3 regions of the Kineococcus halophytocola genome follow, and region 1 is predicted to be linked to each of the others. Evidence: riboswitches for the same ligand, from Rfam matches in the RefSeq annotation. Region 1 holds a riboswitch; each other region holds the start of a gene.
The links. A riboswitch is a leader RNA that binds a small molecule or an ion and turns the genes downstream of it on or off. The one in region 1 is predicted to bind S-adenosylmethionine.

Region 1 (3,263 bases):
AACCGTCGGCCAGCGCCTCGGAGAACTCCCGGACGCCGCGGTCGTCGGCGAACCGGAACGTGGTGCCGGGCCCGATCTCGGGGACGAGGTAGTGGTAGTTCGTGTCGAACCACTTCGTCATCTCCAGCGGCGCCAGCGCCCCCCGGCCGCGGGCGATCGTCGAGTAGGCCTCGAGGTCCACCCGGCCGTCGGCCCCCACGAGGTCCGCGAAGCGCTCCGGCACCGCCCCCACGGCGACGGCGGTGTCGAGCACCTGGTCGTAGGCGGAGAACGAGGACGGGATCGACGCGTCGTGGGCGGGCAGCCCCAGGGCGTTGAGGCGGCGGACCGTGGCGGCCCGGACGGCGGCGAGCGCCGTCTCGGTCGCGGTGACGTCGGTGCGCCCGGCCCACAGCGCCTCGAGGGCCTTCTTGGTCTCGCGGTCGGGACCGATCCGGGGGTAGCCGAGGATCGTCGCGGTCCACGCCGGGTCGTCGTCCGTCGGGTTCTGGCTCATCGGGTGACTCCTCCTGCCGCGCGGGCGCGGCGTTCGGTGGGGCGGGTCAGGTCGAGGTGGTCGAGCAGGTCCAGGACGGGCTCGACCGCGTTGAAGGTGTAGAGGTGCAGGCCGGGTGCCCCGGCGTCCAGCAGGTCGCGGGCCAGGCCCGAGGAGAAGGCGGTGGCCGCGCGGCGACGGTCGCGGACGTCGCCGGTGCCCAGGGCCGCGAGCAGCGCCCGCGGGACGGGGACGCCGGTGAGTTCGCCGATCCGCGCCAGCCGGCGGGCCTCGTGGGTCACGGCGAGCCCGGGCAGCAGGGGCATCGTGACGCCCGCGGCGCGGGCGCGGGCCACGAAACCGGCGTACTCCCGGGCGGACCAGCCGACCTGGCAGACGGCGAACCGTGCCCCGGCGTCCTGCTTGGCGCGCAGGACGGCGAGCTCGTGCTCGTCGCGGTCCCGGGGGAACGCGGCGACGGCGAGGCTGAGCGGGGGGACGTCGACGGGGAGACGCCCGCCCCGCAGCGCGAGGCGACGCCGGTCGGCCACCTGCAGGAGTTCGACGAGGTCGCGGGCCGTCGGAACCCCGTCGGGGTGGGGGGAGAACTCCCCCGCCCCGGCCGGCGGGTCCCCGCGCAGGGCGAGGACGTTGCGGACCCCCGCGTCGAAGAACTCGCACGCCAGGTCGACGACCTCGCGGCGCGAGGAGCCCACGCACGTCAGGTGCGCCATGGCCGGGACCGCCGTGGAACTCAGGACGTGGGCCAGCAGGTCCCGGCTCGGGCCCCGCGTGACCCCGGCCGCCCCGAACGTCACCGACACGAAGTCCGGGCTGGTGCCCAGCAGGTCGGACAGCCTGCGCCACAGCGCATCACGGCCGTCCGGAGTCCTCGGCGGGAAGAGTTCGAAACTGAGCGTCGGCCGCCCCGCCGCGCCGGCGACGAGGGGGGCGAGCGTCATCGTGCGGGTCCTGCGCCGGGAGGCGGGCAGGGTTCGACATCGGTGTTGCGCATCACGTGCTCCATCGGCCTGGCGTTAGCACCCTCGCCCGGGCTCGGGGGGTTGCTGCGGCGTCGTCGAGCCAGGACTCTCAGCCGCTCTGGATGGTGTTCCCCGACCATAGGGTGCTCCGGCTGCCCTCCACAAGTGGTCCCGGGCCGGTCACCCGGGCGGCGCACGGGGGGTTTCAGCCGCGCCGCCGACGTGCCGATGTTGATCCGGCCGCCACCTCGTGGCAGGCTCCTCCCAGGTCATGAGCGCCAGCGACAAGCCCCGGCTCGCTGGCCGGCAACCCTCCTCCGCGGTGGGGTGCCCCGGGTGACGACCTGGCCGGTTCCGTGGTGGAGCCGGCAAGCGCGGACCTCGCCGGGGTGCCCCGGCCCCCGGTGGGGTCCCCTCCCCCAGGAGTTCCGCGTGAGCACCAGCACCCTCTCCCCCGCCCGTCCCCCCTGCCCGGTCCCGTCCGGCCACGCGGTCGGTGCGCTGCTGCCCGTCGTCGGCGCCGACACGGTGGTCCCCCTGGCCACCGGCGGCACGACGACCTACGTGAACCTCGACAACGCGGCGAGCACCCCCGCCCTGCGCGCCGTCGCCGACCGGGTCGCGCAGGTGCTGCCGCACTACGCGAGCGTCCACCGGGGTGCCGGGTACCTCTCCCGCGTCAGCACGGCCCTGTTCGAGCAGGCCCGCGGGGAGGTCGGCCGGTTCGCGGGGGCCCGGCCCGAGGACCTGGTCGTCTTCACGCGCAGCACGACCGACGCCCTGGACCTGCTCGCACGGGCCGTGCCCCCGGGGGCCCGCGTGCTCGTGGCCGACGTCGAGCACCACGCGAACCTGCTGCCCTGGCAGCGGTCGGCGCGGACCACGGTCGTGCGCGGCGGCGCCGACGCGGAGGAGACGACCGCGCTGCTGGAGGCCGAGCTGGCCGCCGGCCGCTACGGCCTGCTCGCCGTCGCCGGGGCGTCGAACGTCACGGGCGAGGTGCTGCCGCTGCGGCGGCTGGCCCGCGCCGCCCACGACGCCGGGGCACGCATCGCGGTGGACGGCGCCCAGCTCCTGCCGCACCGGCGGGTGGACGTCGGCCGGGACGGGATCGACTACCTGGCCCTGTCCGGGCACAAGCTCTACGCCCCGTTCGGCAGCGGCGCGCTCGTCGGCCGCCGCGACTGGCTGGACGCGGCCGATCCGTACCTGGCCGGTGGCGGTGCCACGCTGGACGTGCGCCACGACGGCGTGCGGTGGGCGACGGGTCCCGACCGGCACGAGGCGGGCTCCCCCAACGTCGTCGGCGCGGTGGCGCTGGCGCAGGCCTGCCTGACGCTGGGGGCGTTGCCGCCCGGCGCGCTGGAGGCGCACGAGGCGGCGCTGCGAGCCCGCCTCGTCGACGGGCTGGAGGCGCTGCCCGGGGTGCAGGTCGTCCGGCCGCACCCGCAGGACGCCGTCGGGGTCGTGACCCTCACCGTGCCCGGCCGGTCCGTGTCCGAGGTCGCGGCCTACCTGTCCGCCGAGCACGGCACCGGGGTGCGGGACGGCCGCTTCTGCGCGCACCGCTTCGCGGACGCCCTGGGCCTGGCCGAGGGGGGCCTGCGCGTCTCGACGGGCGTCGGCACGTCGTCCGCCGACGTGGACCGGCTGCTGCGGGCGCTGCGGCAGTTCCTCACGACCGGCCCGGCCCTGCGGTACGGCGTCGTCGACGGGTGCTGGGGGCCGCTGTCGGACCCCCGCCCGGCCCCGGCGGCCTACCTCGCCGCCGACGCACCCGCGTCCCGGTGAGTTCCGCGGGCGTC
Region 2 (3,263 bases), on a different contig from region 1:
CGTCGTCGACGGAGTAGAAGCGCACGTTCGTCTCCAGGAACGTGCCCGCGTACGGCACGCTCACCCGCCGCCCCGGCCCGGCGTCGCGCAGCGTGAACGGGATGAGGCCGACGTAGGTGGCCCCGTCGAGGACGTCCGGGCGCACCCCGCGCGGCAGGAACGGCGCGACGCGGGCGGGGTCGACGGCCCAGTGCAGGAACGCCAGGTCGTCCCAGTGCTGGTGCATCATCACCGGCCCGGACAGGGCCATGGCGTCCGGCGAGGGCAGGCGGTCGACCACGAGCCCAGCGTGGCGCGTGCAGCGGAACTCAGCACCCCAGGTGACTACGGATGTTCGGTCGTTTTTCTGCGCCACGAACGAACAACACCTCTTCAGCAGCCTTACTTGTTCGGTACATTACTTTCCCGCCGAGCGAACACAGGAGGTGCCGTGCCCCGAGGTCGACCGTCCAGAGCCACCGTCTACGCACGCCTGGACGAGGCAATCCGAGACCTGAACGACCGCCTCGGCGGGCTGCCCTCCCCGACGGAGGCCGAGGACATCTGGGACGACCTGTGGCACCAGGAAGCCCACCACTCGACGGCTCTGGCGGGGAACACGCTCATCCTGTCCCAGGTGCGGCAACTGCTCGACGAGGGACGGGCCGTCGGTTCTCGCGAACTGCGCGAGTACATGGAGGTCAAGGGGTACGCCGACGCCGCCAAGTGGGTCTACGGGCAAGCGCTGGAGCCGAGCGACTGGACGACCGGGGACCTCGTCACGCTGCAGGAGGTGCGGACGGTGCACCACCAGGCGATGACTCCCGTGTGGGACGTCGCGCCCCACCCCCACGCGACCCCCGACGAGCGCCCCGGCAACTGGCGCCGCCACGACATCCAGCCCTTCCCCGAGGGGATGACGCCACCCCCCCTCCCCGGACCTCGACCATCTGATGCGCGACTGGATTACCTCGATCGGTCGACTGAAGGCACCCGGGGAGGAGCCTTTCCCGGAGCGTCTCGCACGGCTGCACAACGACTTCGAACGCCTCCACCCCTTCATCGACGGCAACGGGCGGACGGGCCGTCTGCTGCTCAACCTGGTGCTTGTGCGACTGGGCCACCCCCCGGCGATCGTGTTCAAGAACGATCGGACGAGGTACCTGGCGGCGATGCGTCGCGCCGACCAGGCCGACTACGGACCCATGGGTGAGCTCCTGGCCCGGTCCATCACCAACAACCTCTACCGCTTCGTGGTCCCGGCGGTGGCGGGCCCGTCACGCCTCGTCCCGCTGGCGAGCCTCATGTCGACGACGGACGACCTGAGCGCGGATGCGCTGCGGGTCGCCGCCATCCGAGGTCGGCTACGAGCGCAGAAGAGCCCCCAGGGCGTGTGGCTCAGCTCGCGCACGTGGGTCGACGAGTACCGGGACAGCCGCCACCGGCGAGGGAGCCGGTCGTCACGAGACAGCTGAGACGACCGGCGCGCGCGAGAGGTCGGCAGCACGCCCTCAGCTGCTCTACAGTGGACGCACCATCCAGAGCGGCCGAGAGACCTGGCTCGACGACGCCGCAGCAACCGCCTCCTCGTGAGGTGTGGTGCTCATGCCGGGACCGATGGAGGAGATCGTGACGACCGCACCCACCGTTCCCGCGTCCGCGCTGCCCGGCACCGGCGTTGACGCCGCCGGGGTCGTCCTGCGCGGCGTGAGCCGCACGTTCGGGGACCACCGCGTTCTGGCCCCCCTCGACCTCGACCTCGCGGCGGGCAGCACGGTCGCCCTCGTCGGGGCCTCCGGCAGCGGCAAGTCCACGCTGCTGCGGCTCGTCGCCGGGCTCGACGCCCCCTCGACCGGGGCGGTGCAGATCGCCGGGGAACCCGTCCGCGGGGTCCACCCCCGCACGGCCGTCGTCTTCCAGGAACCGCGCCTGCTGCCCTGGCGCGACCTGGCCGGCAACGTCGCCTTCGGCCTGCCCCGCGGCACGAACCGCGCCGAGGGCCGGGCCGAGGTGCTGCGCTGGCTGGAGGTCGTGGGCCTGGAGGAGTTCGCCGGGCACCGCCCGCGCCGGGTGTCCGGGGGCATGGCCCAGCGCACCGCCCTGGCCCGCGCCCTCGTCCGCCGCCCCGGCGTCCTGCTCCTCGACGAACCGTTCGCCGCCCTCGACGCCCTGACCCGGCTGAAGATGCAGGACCTGCTCGACGAGGTCCAGCGCAGCACCGGCGCGACCGTCGTCTTCGTCACCCACGACGTCGACGAGGCCCTGCACCTGGCCGACCGCGTCCTCGTGCTCGGCAAGGACGGGCCGGACGAGGACGGTGCGCGCATCGTCCGCGACCTCGCCGTCGAGGCCCCCCGCCCCCGCGACCGCGCCGACGCCGCCACGGCCCGGCTGCGCGTCGAGCTGCTCGACCTGCTCGGCGTCCCGCGCTCGGCCTGACCCGCGCACCCCGACCACCCCCTCGCACACCCACCCACCTCCCCGGGAGAACTGTGTCCACGCTGCCCTCCGCCACCGCCCGCACCACCCGTCGCACCCTCCTGGGCCTCGGCCTGGGGGCCTTCACCCTCACCGCCGCCGGCTGCGTGCAGGGTGAGTCCTCCTCCGGCAGCGTCGCCCCGGCCGCCGGCGCCTCCTCGTCCGGCGGGTCCTCCGGCGGTGACCGCGTCCGCCTCGACTACGCCCTCTACAACCCGCTCAGCCTGGTGATCCGGGAGCAGAAGATCCTGGAGAACGCGGGCCTGACCGTGCAGTGGGAGCAGTCCCAGGGCAGCAACAAGGCGAACGAGTTCCTGCGCAACGACAACCTCGACCTCGCCTCCACCGCGGGGTCGGCCGTCCTGCAGGCGCGCACCAACGGCTCCCCCGTGCAGACGGTCGAGGTGTACTCCCAGCCGGAGTGGACCGCCCTGGTCGTGGGTGCGGACTCCACGGTGACCGACGTGGCCGGGTTGCGCGGCAAGAAGATCGCGGCCACCACGGGCACCGACCCGTACTTCTTCCTGCAGCAGGCGCTCGCGCAGGCGGGGTTGTCGGGCTCGGACGTGGAGATCCTCAACATCCAGCACGCCGACGGCCGCGCCGCCCTCGAACGCGGCGACGTCGACGCGTGGGCGGGCCTGGACCCGAACATGGCGGCCACCGAGATCCAGTCCGGCTCGAAGCTGCTCTACCGCAACGTGGACTTCAACACCTACGGCGTCCTCAACGCGCGCGAGGACTTCATCCAGAACTCCCCCGACCTCGTGCAGCAGGTCGTCGACGCCTACGCGACGGCCCGCGCG
Region 3 (3,263 bases), on a different contig from region 1:
CGCGGCACCCCCGCACGGGTCCGTTCCCGGCGTCGTTCCGTCAGCTGCGTCATCCGAGCGTCTTCTCCCAGCTCTGCGCGGCCTCGTCGAGCGCGGCCTGCGGCGGGGTCTTGCCCTGGATCGCCAGCGCGAGCTGGTCGACGAGGTCCTGCAGCGCCTTGGGGGCGCCCTGCTGGTTCGGCCACGCCAGCGGCGTGCCGTCCAGGCCCTCGCGGATGACGTCGGTCGCCTTGCCGGCGGCCTCCGCGTACGAGTCGGCGTCCAGGACGGACGTGCGGGCCGGGTCGATGCCCGACCCGGCGGTCGAGGCCAGCAGGAGGTTGTTCTCCTGGTTCGTCGCCCACTGCACGAACGCCGCGGCCTTGTCCTGCTGCCCCGACGCGCTGGACACGCCGAGGCCGAAGCCCGCGTCCAGAGCGGTGCGCGGCGTCGTGTTCCTCCCCCCGACCGGCAGGGTCACCACGCCCCACTTGTCGACGATCTTCGAGCTGGAGGGGTCCTGCGCCTTGAGGCCGAGGTCGGTCCAGGTGTCGAGCATGGCGCCCTGACCGGACAGGAAGGCGGAGTTGGCCTGGTCGAAGCCCGTCTGCAGCGGCGTGGGCAGGGCGTGGGGGGAGACGTCGATGAGGTGCTGCAGGGCCGCGAGGCCCTCCTCACCCGCGAAGGCCGGCCTGCCGTCGGCGTCCACGAGGGTGCCGCCGTAGCCCGCGAGCCGGTTGATGAAGGAGCAGCCCAGGATCATCGGCACCTGCTGGCCCTCGACGATCGCGCCGTGGACCGCGCCGCCGGAGTCCTTGGTGATCTTCTCGGCGGCCGCGTCGTACTCGTCCCACGTCCTCGGCGGTTCGACGCCGTACCGCTGGAAGACCTCGGCGTTGTAGTAGAGGACGTGGGTGTCGCCGTCGAAGGGCAGGCCGTAGCGCTTGCCGTCGATGAGCGTGTAGGGGTCGTAGATCGACGGCAGGAAGTCGTCGGTGGCGATCTCGTCGTTGGCGCCGATCCACTCGGTGAGGTCGACGAGGGCGCCGGCCTCCACCAGCTCACCGAGGCCGAAGTAGAAGTAGTCGAAGACGTCGAACTCGCCGTCGCCGCCCTGCACGTCGAGGATCTGCTTGCTCGTGAGCTGGTCGTAGGGGATCGCCGTGACCTCCAGCTTCCCGCCGAACTCCTCGGTGAACTTCGTGCCCAGCAGCTCGGTGAAGGCCAGCACGTGCGGCTGGTTGACCATGAGCTTGAGCGTCGCCCCCTGCAGGTCGACGGCCTTCTGCGCGGCCAGGCCCGAGGCGGCCGCACCCTCACCGCAGGCGGTGAGGGTGCCGGTGGCGGCCAGCGCGCCGACGCCGAGGGCGCCGGACAGCACGCGGCGGCGGCTGGCGAGCAGGCGCGAGGTGCTGGAGCGGGGGACGGACACAGGGGTGCGAGGGGTCGCGGGCATGCGGGTGCTCCGGAGGGTGGGCGGACGGGACGCGTCCGGGAGGGTGCGCGCGGAACGGCGCGCTCGTGCGGTGCGGGGTGAGGACCCCGGGGGAGGAGGGGCGGCCGGTCAGGCCGCGGGTGCCGTCCCCCGGCACGTCGGTGCCCCGGGGCGACAGGCCATCGAGGCCGTGCGCGCGAGGTCGACGTGGTAGCGCCGGGTGAGCTGGGTACAGCTGTCCACTGCAGTCCTCCATCGTCCCTGGCGGGAGCACCTGCCGCGCGTGCGGTGGTTGCTGTGGCGTCGTCGAGCCAGGTCTCTCGGCCACTCTGGATGGTGTTCCGGCGAGCGTAGCGGATCACCGGGGCCCGCGGGAACGCTTTCGCGGGCCGCGAGTGCGCAGGGCCCGGCCGGGAGGGCTGTGCGACACTGAGGACGGCCGTGCGTTCCCACCACACCGGGCGCGCGGTCCGCCGTCGAGACCGTCGCCTGGTGCGTGGGTCCCGGGCAGCGCCGCGGTCTGGTGGAAGGACCTCGCAGGCGCCCCGGCCCGTGCCCCGGACGACGACCGCCGGTGGCTCCGGGGGGAGCACGCGTCGCGCGACCCCACCGGTGCACCAGAACTTCCGTCGGGCGCGGGTCGACCCGCCCGGCGATTCCGACGAGGACGCCCGGGCGTCCGCGGGGACGACCGGTGGAGCGGGCGCTGCGGGCGAAGCGGAGCACCCGTGACGAGCACACCCGACGAGAACGCGACGACGCCGGCGACGGCAGGGGCTGGGACGGGGGCGGGGGCGACGAAACCCCGCCGCCGTCGCGCGGCCAGCCGACCGGCCGGTCCCCCGGCCGCCGTGGAGGCGGCCGGCGCCGAACCCACGGCCGCACCGGTCCCCGAGGCCTCGGCCCCGGGGGATACGGCCCAGGAGACCCCGGCCACCGAGCCGTCCGCGGCCCCCGTGGAGGGCTCCGTCCAGACCCCGGCCGAGACCCCCACCGAGGCGCCCGCGCCGCGCAAGCGAGCCCGCCGGGCCACCCGCAAGGTCGCCGCCCCGGAGACCCCGGAGACCCCGGTGGCCGAGGAGCCCGCGACCGAGGCGCCCCCGACGGCCGATCCCGTGGCAGCCGAACCCGCTCCCGCACGCCGTCGGCGTGCCCGCAAGACCGCCGCCGCCCCGGCGGCCGAGGCGCCCGCCGACCCCGCGGCGGCCACTCCCGCCGTCGCCCCCGCCGTCGCCGCCGCCGAGGACGCGCCGGTCGAGGAGGCCCCGGTCGAGGCGCCCGCCGCCACGACGGACCCGACCCCGGCCGCGCACGCCGTCGAGGACCCCGAGCCCGCCGAGCCGGCCGACGACGCCGACCTCATGGACGACCCCGTCCTGCTGCGCGCGGCCGGGTTCGCCCGGGGGTCCCGCCGGGACGAGGCCGAGCCGGCCGACCGCGCCGCGGACGCCGCGGCCCGTGCGACCGCCCTCTTCTTCCAGGCCCCCGACGCCGAGACCCCGCCGCGCCGTCGGCGGGCCTCGGCCCCGGCCGGCCCGCCGCCCGGTGCCCGGTCCTCCGACGGGGACCAGGACGTGCGCGCCGACGCGACCGCGGAGGACGCCGGGGAGAACGCCCCCGGTGCCGGCGTCCGCGACGAGGAGGTCCTGGACAGCCTGCGCGACCTGCGCCGCTCCCGCGGTGCCACCCGCCGGGCCGGTGCCCAGGAGGACTCCGACGACGCGGACGAGACCGAGGACCTCCAGGACACCGAGGACACCGACGAGTCCGCCGAGGACGCGGGGGACGACGACGCGACCGACGACGCGGGTGCGCCCCGTCGCCGTCGTCGCCGGGGTGGGCGGGGCCG

Region 2: linked by a shared signal. The riboswitch ahead of AB2L27_RS11960 (ABC transporter ATP-binding protein) and the one ahead of AB2L27_RS11015 (aminotransferase class V-fold PLP-dependent enzyme) in region 1 are both predicted to bind S-adenosylmethionine.
Region 3: linked by a shared signal. The riboswitch ahead of AB2L27_RS05760 (ABC transporter substrate-binding protein) and the one ahead of AB2L27_RS11015 (aminotransferase class V-fold PLP-dependent enzyme) in region 1 are both predicted to bind S-adenosylmethionine.

Annotation. Positions count from the first base shown of each region.
Region 1 is NZ_JBGFTU010000011.1:33,681-36,943, forward strand. It holds gene metE (5-methyltetrahydropteroyltriglutamate--homocysteine S-methyltransferase) at 1-496, opposite strand, end outside; gene AB2L27_RS11010 (methylenetetrahydrofolate reductase) at 493-1,437, opposite strand; SAM riboswitch class I at 1,496-1,587, opposite strand; SAM riboswitch class IV at 1,726-1,839, shown strand; gene AB2L27_RS11015 (aminotransferase class V-fold PLP-dependent enzyme) at 1,891-3,249, shown strand.
Region 2 is NZ_JBGFTU010000012.1:73,447-76,709, reverse strand. It holds gene AB2L27_RS11970 (YqjF family protein) at 1-280, opposite strand, end outside; gene AB2L27_RS11965 (Fic family protein) at 933-1,454, shown strand; SAM riboswitch class I at 1,511-1,603, shown strand; gene AB2L27_RS11960 (ABC transporter ATP-binding protein) at 1,597-2,418, shown strand; gene AB2L27_RS11955 (aliphatic sulfonate ABC transporter substrate-binding protein) at 2,565-3,263, shown strand, end outside.
Region 3 is NZ_JBGFTU010000005.1:120,578-123,840, reverse strand. It holds gene AB2L27_RS05765 (carbohydrate ABC transporter permease) at 1-53, opposite strand, end outside; gene AB2L27_RS05760 (ABC transporter substrate-binding protein) at 50-1,435, opposite strand; SAM riboswitch class I at 1,664-1,754, opposite strand; partial or broken gene AB2L27_RS05755 (Rne/Rng family ribonuclease) at 2,962-3,263, shown strand, end outside.